Regions from separate parts of the Microbulbifer zhoushanensis genome, predicted to be linked through region 2. Evidence: predicted binding sites of a transcription regulator. Region 2 holds the regulator's gene; each other region holds the start of a gene.
The links. Region 2 encodes PhoB, which activates phosphate uptake and scavenging genes when phosphate is short. Its sites were predicted from a motif close to TGTCATAAANNTGTAACA; they were not measured.
Positions count from the first base shown of each region.

Region 1: ppk1 (polyphosphate kinase 1) is a predicted target of PhoB. The motif match lies at 2,581-2,598, and genes of this name have one in related genera.
Region 3: LVD10_RS07515 (PhoX family protein) is a predicted target of PhoB. The motif match lies at 1,597-1,614, and genes of this name have one in related genera.

Region 1 is NZ_JAJSAO010000003.1:292,344-296,539, forward strand. It holds gene LVD10_RS07530 (hypothetical protein) at 1-271, shown strand, start outside; gene ppk1 (polyphosphate kinase 1) at 233-2,323, opposite strand; gene LVD10_RS07540 (Ppx/GppA phosphatase family protein) at 2,608-4,080, shown strand; gene LVD10_RS07545 (protein adenylyltransferase SelO) at 4,088-4,196, shown strand, end outside.
Region 2 is NZ_JAJSAO010000002.1:362,175-366,370, reverse strand. It holds gene LVD10_RS05235 (hypothetical protein) at 1-87, shown strand, start outside; gene phoR (phosphate regulon sensor histidine kinase PhoR) at 109-1,410, opposite strand; gene phoB (phosphate regulon transcriptional regulator PhoB) at 1,551-2,255, opposite strand; gene ubiA (4-hydroxybenzoate octaprenyltransferase) at 2,346-3,227, opposite strand; gene LVD10_RS05215 (chorismate--pyruvate lyase family protein) at 3,224-3,823, opposite strand; gene LVD10_RS05210 (dicarboxylate/amino acid:cation symporter) at 4,055-4,196, shown strand, end outside.
Region 3 is NZ_JAJSAO010000003.1:285,914-290,109, forward strand. It holds gene LVD10_RS07510 (TonB-dependent receptor) at 1-1,426, opposite strand, end outside; gene LVD10_RS07515 (PhoX family protein) at 1,655-3,583, shown strand; gene LVD10_RS07520 (MarC family protein) at 3,624-4,196, opposite strand, start outside.

The DNA.
Region 1 (4,196 bases), on a different contig from region 2:
TCCCTTCGTGGAAACCAGTGAACACCCCGCCCAGTATGACGTTTACGCCTACGTATGGGGCTACGGCAAGTGCGGTGCCTCCGGCGACTGCGCGGCGGGGGATCACTACTGGCTGATCGAGCGCGGCCCCGGCAATGAATTCAGCACCTGGGTGGTCACCCCTCAGTACCCCCGTATCACGATCCAGTCGAAGTGCAGCGACCGGCTGAAAGTGGGCAAGCGTTACCGCTTCTCATTCAGTCGCGGCCACCTGGTCGGCTTCAGTCGATAGCGGCAGCCTGTCCTGGGCTTTCTTCAGGAAGCGATAGACCGAATCCTGCGCCCGGCAGCCACGGGCACCGTGGCCGGCGATACGGGTGTTGCTCTGGTCGCGGTCGAGTATCCGGGCCTTGCGGTTGTCACGCCACTGCAACTCCATGATCTCCCGCACCGTATCACGATGCTTCTGGTCCCAGATGGGGAAGGTGACCTCTACCCGGTGATCCAGGTTACGGGTCATCAGGTCTGCGGACGACAGCCACACTTCTTCCTCGCCGCCGTTGTGAAACATATACACCCGTGCATGCTCCAGGTATTTGTCCACCAGGCTGATCACCTCGATATTGTCAGACAGGCCCGGCGTCTCGCAGACCAGTGAGCACATGCTGCGCACAATCAGGCGAATGCGCACACCGGCACCACTGGCACGGTAGAGCCGCGCGATGATTTCGCTGTCCACCAGGTTGTTGCACTTGAAAAACAGTTCGGCTCGCTCACCGCGCTCGGCAGCCTGGATTTCCCGGTCAATGGCGTACAGCAACGCCGGCCGGTTGGTATAGGGTGACACGGCAATATGCCGGTACTCGGGACGCTGGTGTGTGTACTGGATGAACTCGAACACGTTGTACACGTCCTGCCCCAGCCTCTGGTCACTGGTCAACAGGCTGAAATCGCAGTAGACGCGCGCGGTGCTCTCATTGAAGTTGCCTGTGCCCAGGTGACTGTAGAATCGTTGCTGGCCGTTTTCCTCCCGCAGGATCGAGATCAGCTTGCAGTGCACTTTCAGCCCTGGCACCCCGTATATCACCTCGACACCGGCATCACGCAGTTCGTTGGACCAGTGAATATTGGCCAGTTCATCGAAACGTGCCTGCAGCTCCACCACCGCCACGACGCGCTTGTTATTGCGCACCGCATTGATCAGTGCGGCCACCACACGGGAATTGCTGGCCACCCGATAGAGGTTGATGCGAATCTCCCTTACCTGGGGGTCGATGGCCGCGGAAATCAGCAGGTTGCTGATCGCCCGGAAGTCGTGGTACGGATAGTAGAGCAACTGGTCACGGACATTCAGCAGCCCGAAGACACTCTCCTTTTCCGGCAGGGTCTCGAGTGGTTGCAGCGGCTTGTAGCGATGCCGGGCAGATTCCGCCGGGAATTTCATGAAATCCTTGGAATTATGGTAGCGCCCGCCCGGGGTATAGCTGTCAAAGCTGCCCATCCGCAGCTTTTTCTTCACCAGGTTGAATACCACTTCCGGCATGGCCGCATCGTAAGCCATCCGTACCGGGTCCGCCTGCTTGCGTTTTTTCAGGGACTTGGCCACACGCGCGACGATATTCTGCGTGATTTCCTCACTCAGCTCGAGTTCCGCATCGCGACTGATCTTGAACATGAAGGCTTCCGCACGCTCGATGGGCAGTACATAGCGGAAAACATCCACCAGGCAGGCACGGATGATATTATCGAGGACGATATAAACCTTTTCGTGATGTCCTTCCCGCGGCGGGATCACCACAAACCGTGGCAGTGTATCAGTAGGGATCTCCAGGGCCGCGAAACGCTCACTACCATCTTTCAGCTTTAAGTAAATAGCGAAGTAAATACTCGCCTCATTCAGCAGCGGCATATTTTCCCGGTCATCGATAAAGAAGGGCTCCAGCTCCGGCAGCACCTCGCTGTGAAAATACTCCTCCACGAACGTGCGCTGTTTGTCTGTCAGCTGGTTCTCGCTGACCAGGTGGATATTATGCTGTCCCAGGTCCGAGAGCACCTTGGTATAGGCAGCGTATGAGCGCCTTTGCAGGCGCAGTACCCTCTCATTGATACTGGCCAGCAGCTCGGAAAAATACTGCTTCTTTTTTGCGCTCTTGGCAAAAGTCGCTACCCGCCGCACATCGGCAACCCGCACACGATAGAATTCGTCCAGGTTACTGGAGAAAATACCCAGGAAGCGCACCCGCTCGATAATGGGTACGCGCTCGTCCTCCACCTCCTGCAGGACGCGCTCATTGAAGGAGAGCCAGCTTAGCTCTTTGGGATATACCGGTGTATTGTTAACCATGTACCACTTGCTAGATTCTTTTGGGCGACTGAGATGATACGGCCCGGCGGATGCGGTGGATGCAATGAATGGATGCGGCGGATGCAAAGGCCCCCCGCTACCCTGTAGCTCTATCCACATTGCCCCGCTCGCGTATCTGCGCCAGTATTTTACGTACAGCGATTATTCTGCCCGGCTCCACTGGCAATGCTCGCAGGTGACGGCGGGCCCGGTTTTATTGTATCGCCGGATAATAGTAGGGCAGTTTGCTACATTCAGATGACAATTTTTTGACAGGAACAATAATGCTGCATGACGCCGAACGCTACGCGGCACTGGATCTCGGCTCCAACAGCTTCCACCTGTTGCTGGCCGAATTCCGCGACCAGCGCATGGTGCGCCTGCATACCGACCGCGCCATGGTACGGCTCGCCGCGGGGCTGGACGACGAGCGCAACCTGGACCCGGAGGTGGCCGAACGCGCCCTGGCAGCCATGCAGAGATTCCGCCCGGTGCTGGAACAATTGCCTGTGGACCATGTGCGGGTAGTCGGCACCAACACCCTGCGCGCCGCCAGCAATGCCGATGGCTTTATGGAGCGGGCCGAGGCGATTCTAGGGGTTCCGATTGACATTATCAGCGGTATCGAGGAAGCGCGGCTAATCTACTCCGGCGTCATCGCCGCCGCGGATGGCCCGCCACGATTGCGCTGCGCAGTGGATATTGGCGGCGGCTCCACAGAACTGGTGCGCGGGCGCGAAGTACCCCATGAATTGCAGAGTCTCTACATGGGTTGCGTGGCCTACAACCGCCGCTTCTTTGCCGACGGCAAAATAGACGCCGCCAGGAAAAACAGCTTTACCCGCGCGCGCCGCGCCGCCAGCGCCGAACTCCAGGGCCTGCGCCACTTCGCCGAAAACTGCGAGGCCATCGGTGCCTCGGGCACCATCAAGGCGGTGGCGCGGGTGCTGAACAATGGCGAACTGCTCGACATCGAGCGCGACGCGCTGGAGGGGCTGGCAGAACGCGTGGCAGCCTGCAAGACCGTCGCCGACCTGGACCTGCCGGACTTCGACGAGGAGCGCCGCCCGGTATTCGCCGCCGGCCTGGCGATCCTGCTGGCGGTGTTCCGCGAGCTGGATATCGAGCGCATGCGGGTTTCGCCCTACGCGATCCGCGAGGGCATCGTCCACGACCTGGCCGGGCGCCTGCACGGCGGCGACCGCCGCGCGGATACCGTCGCGGATATGATGCAGCGGGGGCAGATAGACCCGGACCAGGCACGCCGGGTGGTGAATACCGCCGAGGACCTGCTGCTGATGCTGCGCCCGGAATGCCCCCACGACCAGCGGCGGCGCCTGCAGTGGGCGGCACAGTTACACGAGCTGGGCCTGGCACTGTCCCACAGCAATTCCCGCAAGCTGGGGGCCTATATGATCGAGAAGGCGGACCTGGCCGGGTTTGGGCGCAGTGAGCAGGAGCACCTGGCGCACCTGGTGCGCAACCAGCGCGGGCGCATCAAGCCGCCGCGCGAGCATTACGGCTTCCACCCCAATCCCGACCTGTTGTTGTGCCTGCGACTGGCCTGTATCGTGCACCGCGACCACGCCGACCACGACCTCGATGGCGTGGAACTCAGTGCGGGCGGGGAACACTACCGCCTGCGCCTGTCCCGGCAGTGGCTGGAAAGCAATCCGGCGATCGAGGACCTGCTGTACCAGGAAGCGGAGCACTGGCAGTCACGTTCGCCGGGGCTGCTACTGGAGCCCTACAATTAAAGGCACTATGAAAAAACTGGACCAGGTCACCCTCAGCCATCACTTTGCGGATCTCGGCGACGCCTTCGGCAGCCGGGTCGATCCCGCCCCATTCGAGCGCCCGCACCTTATCCACG
Region 2 (4,196 bases):
CGCCAGTGCAATGCCGTGGGTGAAGGCGAGAAAGTGACCTATACGAAGGATGGCAAAGAGGTCGAGCTCGAGGAGCTGAACCAGTAACGCCCCCGCCCGTTCCCGGGATCAGGCGGCGCTGCTGGTTGCCAGGCGCTGTTCCGGGAAATGCAGGGTGAAAGTACTGCCCCGCCCGGGACTGCTGTGTACGGTCATCTCGGCCCCGTGGCGCAGCAATACATGCTTGACGATGGCCAGCCCCAGGCCGGTGCCGCCGCTCTCCCGGGAGCGCCCGGCGTCCACCCGGTAAAAGCGCTCGGTCAACCGCGGGATATGGATGGGATCGATACCGATGCCACTGTCGCGCACGGCGAAGTGGCCGCCCCGGCCATCGACCCACCAGCGCAGCTGGATCGGCCCGCCCTCCGGGCTGTACTTGACCGCATTCAGCACCAGGTTGGCAAAAGCGCTGTGCAGCTCGGTGGCATCGCCGGTGATGATTGAATCCTGCTGGCAGTCCACCGTGATTTCGTGGCGGCCGCCACTGAAACTTCGCGCCTCCTGAGCAACCCGTTCCATCAGCTCGCTGACAGTAATCTTTTCCCGCCCGCTTTCCCGCTCCGAGGTTTCCAGTCGCGCCAGCAGCAACAGGTCATTGACCAGCGCCGTCATGCGAGCGGTCTGCTCACGCATCTGCGCCATGGGCCGCTGCCAGGGTTGTGGCGCCATCCCGCTGCCCTCGAGGGTCTCCAGGTAGCCGGCAATCACGGTCAGCGGTGTGCGCAATTCATGGGAAACATTGGCGACAAAGTCCCGGCGCATCTGCTCCAGGTTGTGCAGCCGGGTGATGTCCCGCACGATCACCAGCGCCTCGTCGCGGCCGTAGCGGGTGAGTTCCAGCTGCAGGATGCGGGCGTCATTGCCCGGCGCGGGCATGGTCAGCGGGCCGCGGGCGCCGGGTTCGTTATTGTGGATATAGCGCACGAAGCCGGGGTCGCGGACAAAGTTGACCAGTGGCTGGCCGGCGTCTTCCGGGCGCAGCTTCAACAGCTCACCGGCGGCGGGGTTCCACCAGGCCAGGTTGCCGTCGTCTTCCAGCGCCACGATACCCTCGCGCAGGGCACTGGTGCTCTCCTGCACCCGGCGCAGCATGGCGTGGAGTTTCTGCTTTTCGCGCCGGTGGCGGCGCTGCAGGCGGTAGAAATCGTCCGAGATCTCGCCCCAGATGCCGAATACGGTGGGGGCAGGGCCGCGACGGCCGTTGGCCAGCCAGCGATTGAAGCGGTGCTGCTGGGCGAGGATCCAGAAGAGGTAGACCCCCAGGCCCAACACAAGCGCCCAGCGCCATTCAGTGGTGGCAAAGCCGAATATTGCCGTGCCGAGGGCGATCACCGCGAAGCGGGAAAACTCGCCGATACTCCGTTCCAGCATAGTGGTGGGCTGTCTCCGGTCTGCGGATGGGCGTACGGCGAGTGGCCGCCGCCTCTGGTCCGGCTCGGGTCAGGTTGCTCGTTGTCTGGTGGTACGGCTTCCAGCGACGGGCCGTGCCGCAGGTCGCGCAGGGCGAATTCTTACACTTTCTCGGCGGTTTGCACAGAAAAGCGATACCCGGTGCCGCGCACCGTCTGGATAAAGCGGTCGTGACCGTCGACGGCGAGGGCCTTGCGCAGGCGCCGGATATGAACATCGACGGTGCGCTCTTCGACGTAGACATTGCCGCCCCAGACATGGTCCAGCAACTGGGTACGGGTGTAGGCGCGCTCCTGGTGGGAGAGGAAAAATGTCAGCAGGCGGAACTCGGTGGGGCCCATATCCACTGCCTGGCCCTTGATGCTTACCCGGTGACTGATGGGGTCCAGCACCAGGTCGCCGGCGGTGAGCGGTTCCTCCGGGGTGGAGGGGCCGGCACGACGGAGCACCGCTTTCAGGCGGGCAACCAGTTCGCGCGGGGAAAACGGCTTGGTGATGTAATCGTCGGCGCCGGTTTCGAGGCCCTTGATCTTGTGGTCCTCTTCGCCCTTGGCGGTCAGCATGATGATGGGCAGGGTCGAGGTGAGCTCGTCCCGCTTCAGGCGCCGGGCCAGCTCGATCCCGGATACATCGGGCAGCATCCAGTCGAGCAGGATCAGGTCCGGCCGCTCGTCGATTACCAGTGCGTGCGCTTCCTGCGCGTTTTCAGCCTCGATACAGCGGTAATCCGCCATTTCCAGTGCCACCCGTAGCATATCGCGCACGGGAGCTTCATCGTCGACGATGAGAATCGTTTTGCTGTCCATGTAACTGTCACACCCTACTGTCGGTGGGGTCATTTAACGGCATTTTAGTGACAACCATATGACAGTCACCCTGTGCCGTGACAGGTTTGTTCAGCCGAACAGGAAAGAGAAAAATATACCCGCAAAAACGACACCGCCTACCCAGTTGTTGTTCAGGAAGGCCTGAAAGCAGGGTGTTCTTTCCCGGTCGCGCACCAGCCACTGCTGGTACGCGAACAGCCCGGCGGCGACCAGCACGCCGGCATAATAGACAGCTCCCAGCCCGAAGCGCGGGCCCACCAGCAGCAGCGACGTTACCACCAGCAGCTGCAGGACGGCGGTCATGGGCCGGTCCAGCTCGCCGAACAGTACCGCGGTGGACTTGACCCCGATCTTCAGGTCGTCATCCCGGTCCACCATGGCATAGAAGGTGTCGTAGGCCACTGTCCACAGCAGGTTGGCGGTATACAGCAACCAGGCCTCGGCTGGCACCTCGCCCCGCACCGCTGCGAATGACATGGGAATGCCCATGCTGAAGGCCGCGCCCAGCACCACCTGCGGCAGGTGGGTATAGCGCTTGGCGAAGGGATAGCAGAATGCCAGGGCCACCGCCGGCAGTGACAGCAGGATCGTCAGCCTGTTGGTGGTCAGCACCAGCAGCAGGGCCACCAGGCTCAGGCCGACAAACAGCCACACCGCGGAGGCCGGAGTGATTTTACCGGTGGCCAGCGGGCGGCCCGCAGTGCGCTTTACATGGCCGTCGATACCCCGGTCGGCGAAGTCATTGATTGCGCAGCCGGCGGCACGCATCAGGATCACGCCCAGGGTGAATACCGCAAACAGGTGCAGGCCGGGCCAGCCGCCGGCCGCCAGCCACAGTGCCCACCAGGTGGGCCACAGCAGCAACAGTGAGCCGATCGGGCGGTCCAGTCGCGCCAGCTGCCAGTAAGGGAGCGCTGCGGGCCAGCGCTGGGAGAGTTGTTGACTGATCACGTGTTCTGTCCCCTTCCCGGCTGCCGTCCCGCCATGGGCGGGCAGTCGGGATCAAAAGCCTGCAGGAATGTCTCCGCCACCAGCAGCGGCCGGTGATGCAGCCAGAAAGTCGAGCGCCGTCCCCAGGCCAGTTCCGACTCGCCCGCCAGTTCCGGCAGGGCGCATTGCGGGTTGCGCCGCTGGCGGTTCAGCACAATCGGGTCTCGCCGGATGCCCGGTTCACTGAACAACAGCTCGCCCAGCGGGCGGCTGTCCAGGTGGCGCAATTGCCGCGCGGGCCCGCGCAGGGTCTGTTCCGGCAAAACGCTGCGGGCATAGACCCAGGGGGTGTCGTTGCCGTACAGCAGCACTTCGCGCACCAGCGCCAGTTGCCGGTTGCGCAGTCCGAGTTCGCGTCGCTCCTCGAGGTTGGGTTGCGCCCAGCGCTGGTCCAGCACCTGTACCCGGAACCGGTTGGCGCTCAGCTGCCGCAGCGCCGCCGTCAATGAGCCGGGATGCAGCAGCCACGCCAGCAGCGGAGCCGGCGGCCGGCAGTGCAGGGACTCCAGCGGCTGCCTGAACCACTGGCCCACAGGTGCGTAAGGAGACTGGTACAACACAAACCCCGGAGCAAAACCAAAGGCGCTATTGTACCCCGGCCTGCGGCCCGGTAACCAATTCCGCCACCCGACTTTTGCCGAAGGCCGCGGCTGCCGATATAGTGGCCGTTTGCGCAAAGCGGAACCTATCCGGTCCCCCGACCCGCACCAGCGCACCGGTTCCTGCACGGAAAGTATCGTGCGGGCCTGCGGCACGGGGCCAAACAATCGTGGAGAACTGCAACAGACATGGGTCTCACTACAAGAATACTCCTGGGGATGCTGGCCGGCATCGTGGTCGGGGTCGTCATCTATGCCGTCGGCCACACCCTGATGCCGGGCAGCAGCCTGGCCCACTTCCTCGACACATACCTCGCCGGTGGCCTGTTCG
Region 3 (4,196 bases), on a different contig from region 2:
AATCAGCCAGGGTAAAGTCGCCACCAAAATCGTCGTAAACCACGGCATTCAGGTCACCGGTCTTTTCCCGGCGTCGCTCGTGCAAACCGAATTTCAGCTCGGAAGGGTTACCGGCCAGCTGTATTTCGCGGCTGATATCGATGCGGAAGCTGACCTCCTCATCCTCGGTAAAATTGTCCTCGATCACAATCTCGTCGAGCTTGTAATTGGACGCATCCATCGCCGCTTCGACATCACCAGCACCGATGGCCAGGGTGGGTTTTTCCCCGGCACTGGTGTAGCCCAGCTGCAAGCCTTCCTGTACAAAATCTGTATCGCGGCGGTGTGGCTCGGCTTCCTCGGCATGGGAGTAGCCCAGCGCATATTCAACGCCCCATTGACCCAGGTCATGCTCTCCGCCAAAGACCATGGAGAGGATCTGCTGCTCCTCGAAGCGGTCCTTCAACGACTTTTCCAGTGCCGCGTCGTTCCATACCGCAGAGCTGGCTGTGATAGTGGCCGGATTATCATTTTCCTCATCCAGCTTCCAGGAATTACGCTGGCGCTCTTCTTCATCGGAGAAATCGGAATAGAGGGTATGCAGGTAAAGCAGGCTGGTCTCGCCCAGGCTCAGGTCGAAATTGGCGGCCAGGCCGGTACGCTCGCGGGTCACGGTGTAATCGCGCTGCTCAATCTCGGCGGCCCCAAAGCCCTCACTGCCATCCTCCGCGGTAAGCTCCTCCCAGATGCCATCTGTCTCCACATTTTCAGAGCCGAATTTTCGTTCCTGGTGGCTCGCGGCAATCGCTACCCCCAGCTCGCGACCGCCATCCAGCTCGAATACCCTGGTGAGGGTACCGGCAAGCTTCGGGCTGTTCTCCTCCTGCAACGTGCTGTAACTGTTCTCGACACTCAGCTTGAACTGCTGGCCATCCTGGTCCAGGGCATTCAGGCTCTTGATCTCAATGGCACCGCCGATGGAGTCCGCGCTCATATCCGGCGTGAGCGTCTTGAATACTTCCAGGCTGGCAAGCAGGTCGGAGGGGATCACATCCATGGCCACGGCCCGGCTGTCGGTTTCCGGCGCGGGCAGGCTGACCCCATTAATAGTCGCCGCATTCAGGTTCGGGTCGATACCCCGCACACCGACGAAACGCCCCTCCCCCTGGTCGCGGGCGATAAATACACCTGGCATGCGCTGCAGTGCTTCGGTGACGTTGGCGTCTGGCAATTCGCCAATCGCATCGGAAGTCTGCACCGCAACAACTTTGTTGGAGCGGCGCTGGCGCTCGATATCACTGCTGGCGTTGGCCGCCTGGGCAGTCACCTCGATGGTTTCCAGGGCGCCTTCCCCAGCCTGTGCCACTGCATTCACAGAAATAACCGCAGCAGCGATTGCCGTTAGCGGCAGTGTAACGAGTGCGACCCGGGTCGATCGGTTTTTCATAAGGTCCCCATTCCTTTTTATGGCAGGTGTTCGATGGGGCGCAGGTTAGACGTCGGGCGTGACTGTTGGGTGACATTTTGTTGAAAATTGTGGCACCGCAGGCATCACTGATCGTTCACTGAATTGTCACGGGACACTGGCAGACTCCGATGCCCACTAAACTACTATGAGGTTGCAAATCTGTGACAGCGAGCCCTGGTCACTGTCACAGAAAGAGCCGGAGACAAAATGAAAAAGCTGCCGCCAGACCCGTCCCGCCGCACTCTCTTCAAAGCGATAGGTGCCCTCGGTGCAACCGGTGCCACCAGTGGCCTGCTATCAGCGTGCAATCGAAGCCCCGGGCTTGACCGGGCTTCGCTGACTTTTACCGAGGTCCCCCACGGCCTGGATGCCAGCCATCACCTGCCCGAGGGTTATCGCGCCGACGTGCTGCTGCGCTGGGGGGATCCCATCCAGGCGGGGGCCGGTGTATTCGACCCGGAAGGGCTGACCGCGGCAGAGCAGCAGCAACGCTTTGGTTACAACAACGACTTCATTGCCTTTATGCCACTGGCCGAGGACGCCGGCCCGGGGGATGGGGACAGGCACTGCCGCAGCGACAGCAGCAAGCGCGGCCTGTTGTGCGTCAACCACGAATACACCCAGCCGCACCTGATGTTTCCTGGCTACAACGATGAGTACAGCGCCACCCGCGGCGTGAGCGCCGAACATGTGGCCATCGAGCAGGCCGCCTGTGGTCACGCCATCGTGGAGATCGAGAAAACCCCGGCTGGCTGGCAGGCAGTGCTGGACAGCCCCTACAACCGCCGCATCACCCTCGGCACCGAAATGGATATCGTCGGCCCCGCCGCCGGTGACCCGCGCCTGCAGACCGCCGCCGACCCCAGTGGCACCCGGGTGTTCGGCACCGTGGGAAACTGCGCCGGCGGCAAGACCCCCTGGGGCACGGTATTGATTGCCGAAGAGGGCTTCGGTGGCGCTTTCCAGGGAGACCCGGACGCCATTGCCGACCCGGTAGAGGCCCGCAATCACCATGCATTTGGCATTGCCCCGGACAATCGCAACTGGGGTGACCATGACCCGCGCTTTGATATCGGCGTCGAGCCGCATGAGCCCAACCGCTTCGGCTGGATGGTGGAATTTGATCCCTACGACCCGGAATCCCGCCCGCGCAAGCTGACCACACTGGGACGCTTTGAACACGAGGGGTTTACCCTGGCCTGCAAGCCAGGCCAGCCAGTGGTGGCCTATGGTGGTGATGACGACGAGGGCCAGTTCGTCTATCGCTTCGTCTCCGCCGAGGCCTACCGTCCGGGTAACCACCGGGCCAATCGCAACCTGCTTACGGCAGGCACCCTGTTTGCCGGGCAATTCAATGCCGACGGCAGCGGCCGCTGGCTGCCGCTGATCTTTGGCGAGGGTCCACTGACACCGGAAAACGGTTTCCGCAACCAGGCTGACGTCCTTGTAGACGCCCGCCGCGCCGCCAGCCTGCTGGGCGCCACGCCCATGGACCGGCCGGAGGATGTGGAGACCAACCCGGTCAACGACTGCACTTACGTCATGCTGACCAAGAACAAGAGGCGCGGCGCCGACGACACCAACGCCGCCAATCCCCGCCCACGCAATGCCGCCGGCCACGTGCTGGAAATCGTACCGCCGGGCCGGGATGGCGAGCGCGACCACACCAGCGACATTTTCCGCTGGCATACCTTCCTGCTCGGCGGCAACCCCAACGCCGAGGACCCGAACGAGCGCGGCGCCTACGGCCAGCAGGTGACCGGGGCTATATCGCCGCACGGCTGGTTCGCCAACCCGGACAATGTTGCGTTCGACCACGCCGGCAATATGTGGGTTGCCACCGACGGCTGCGAGGACTTCGGCTTCCATGACGGCCTCTGGGCCATGGCCACCGAAGGTGAATTACGCGCCGCTCCGAAACATTTCTTTGGCTGCCCGCAGGGCGCCGAGGTGTGCGGGCCGGAATTCACCCCCGATGGCACCACCCTTTTTATCGCCGTGCAGCATCCCGCCGACGGTGGCCGCTCAAGCTTCGACAACCCCATGCATCGCTGGCCGGACAATGACCCGGCCCTGCCGCCGCGGCCCAGTGTGCTGGCGATCAGCCGGAAAGATGGCGGCGTAGTGGGAAGCTGACAGGTTGGCTGCTGGCTCGTAAATGGATCGCGGTCGGCACTCAGATGGAAAAGAACTGCTGGATTCCCACCAGCACATTGGTGGTGGCAACCGATGCGAGGATCAGCCCCATGACCCGGCTGACGATACTGGCGCCAGCATTGCCAATCCAGCGGTGAATCCACTGTGCGGTAAGCAGCAACAGGAGGACGATCCCCAGCACCGCCAGCATTGAAGTGGCGGTGCGCATCTGGTGGATCGGGTCAAAGCGGTAATTGTCGGTCAGTACCACTGCCGCCAGCATGGCCCCGGGCGAGGCGATGGAAGGTACCGCCAGCGGGAATATCGCCGTCTCGTGGCCACTCCTGGCGATCTCGACTTCCTGCTCCGGCTTGCCCTCACCGAAAATCATTGTCAGGGCAAACAGGAACAGCACCACACCGCCGGCCACCTGGAAGGCCGACAGGGGCACGCCGATGGTCTCCAGCAGGTACTGGCCGGCGAGCAGGAAGAACAGCAGGATACCGGTGGCTACCAGCACCGCGATGATCGCGATCTTGCGCTTCTGCCATTCCGCATGCCGCGCCGTCACGGCGATAAACACCGGCAGCGTGCCCACCGGGTCGATTACGGC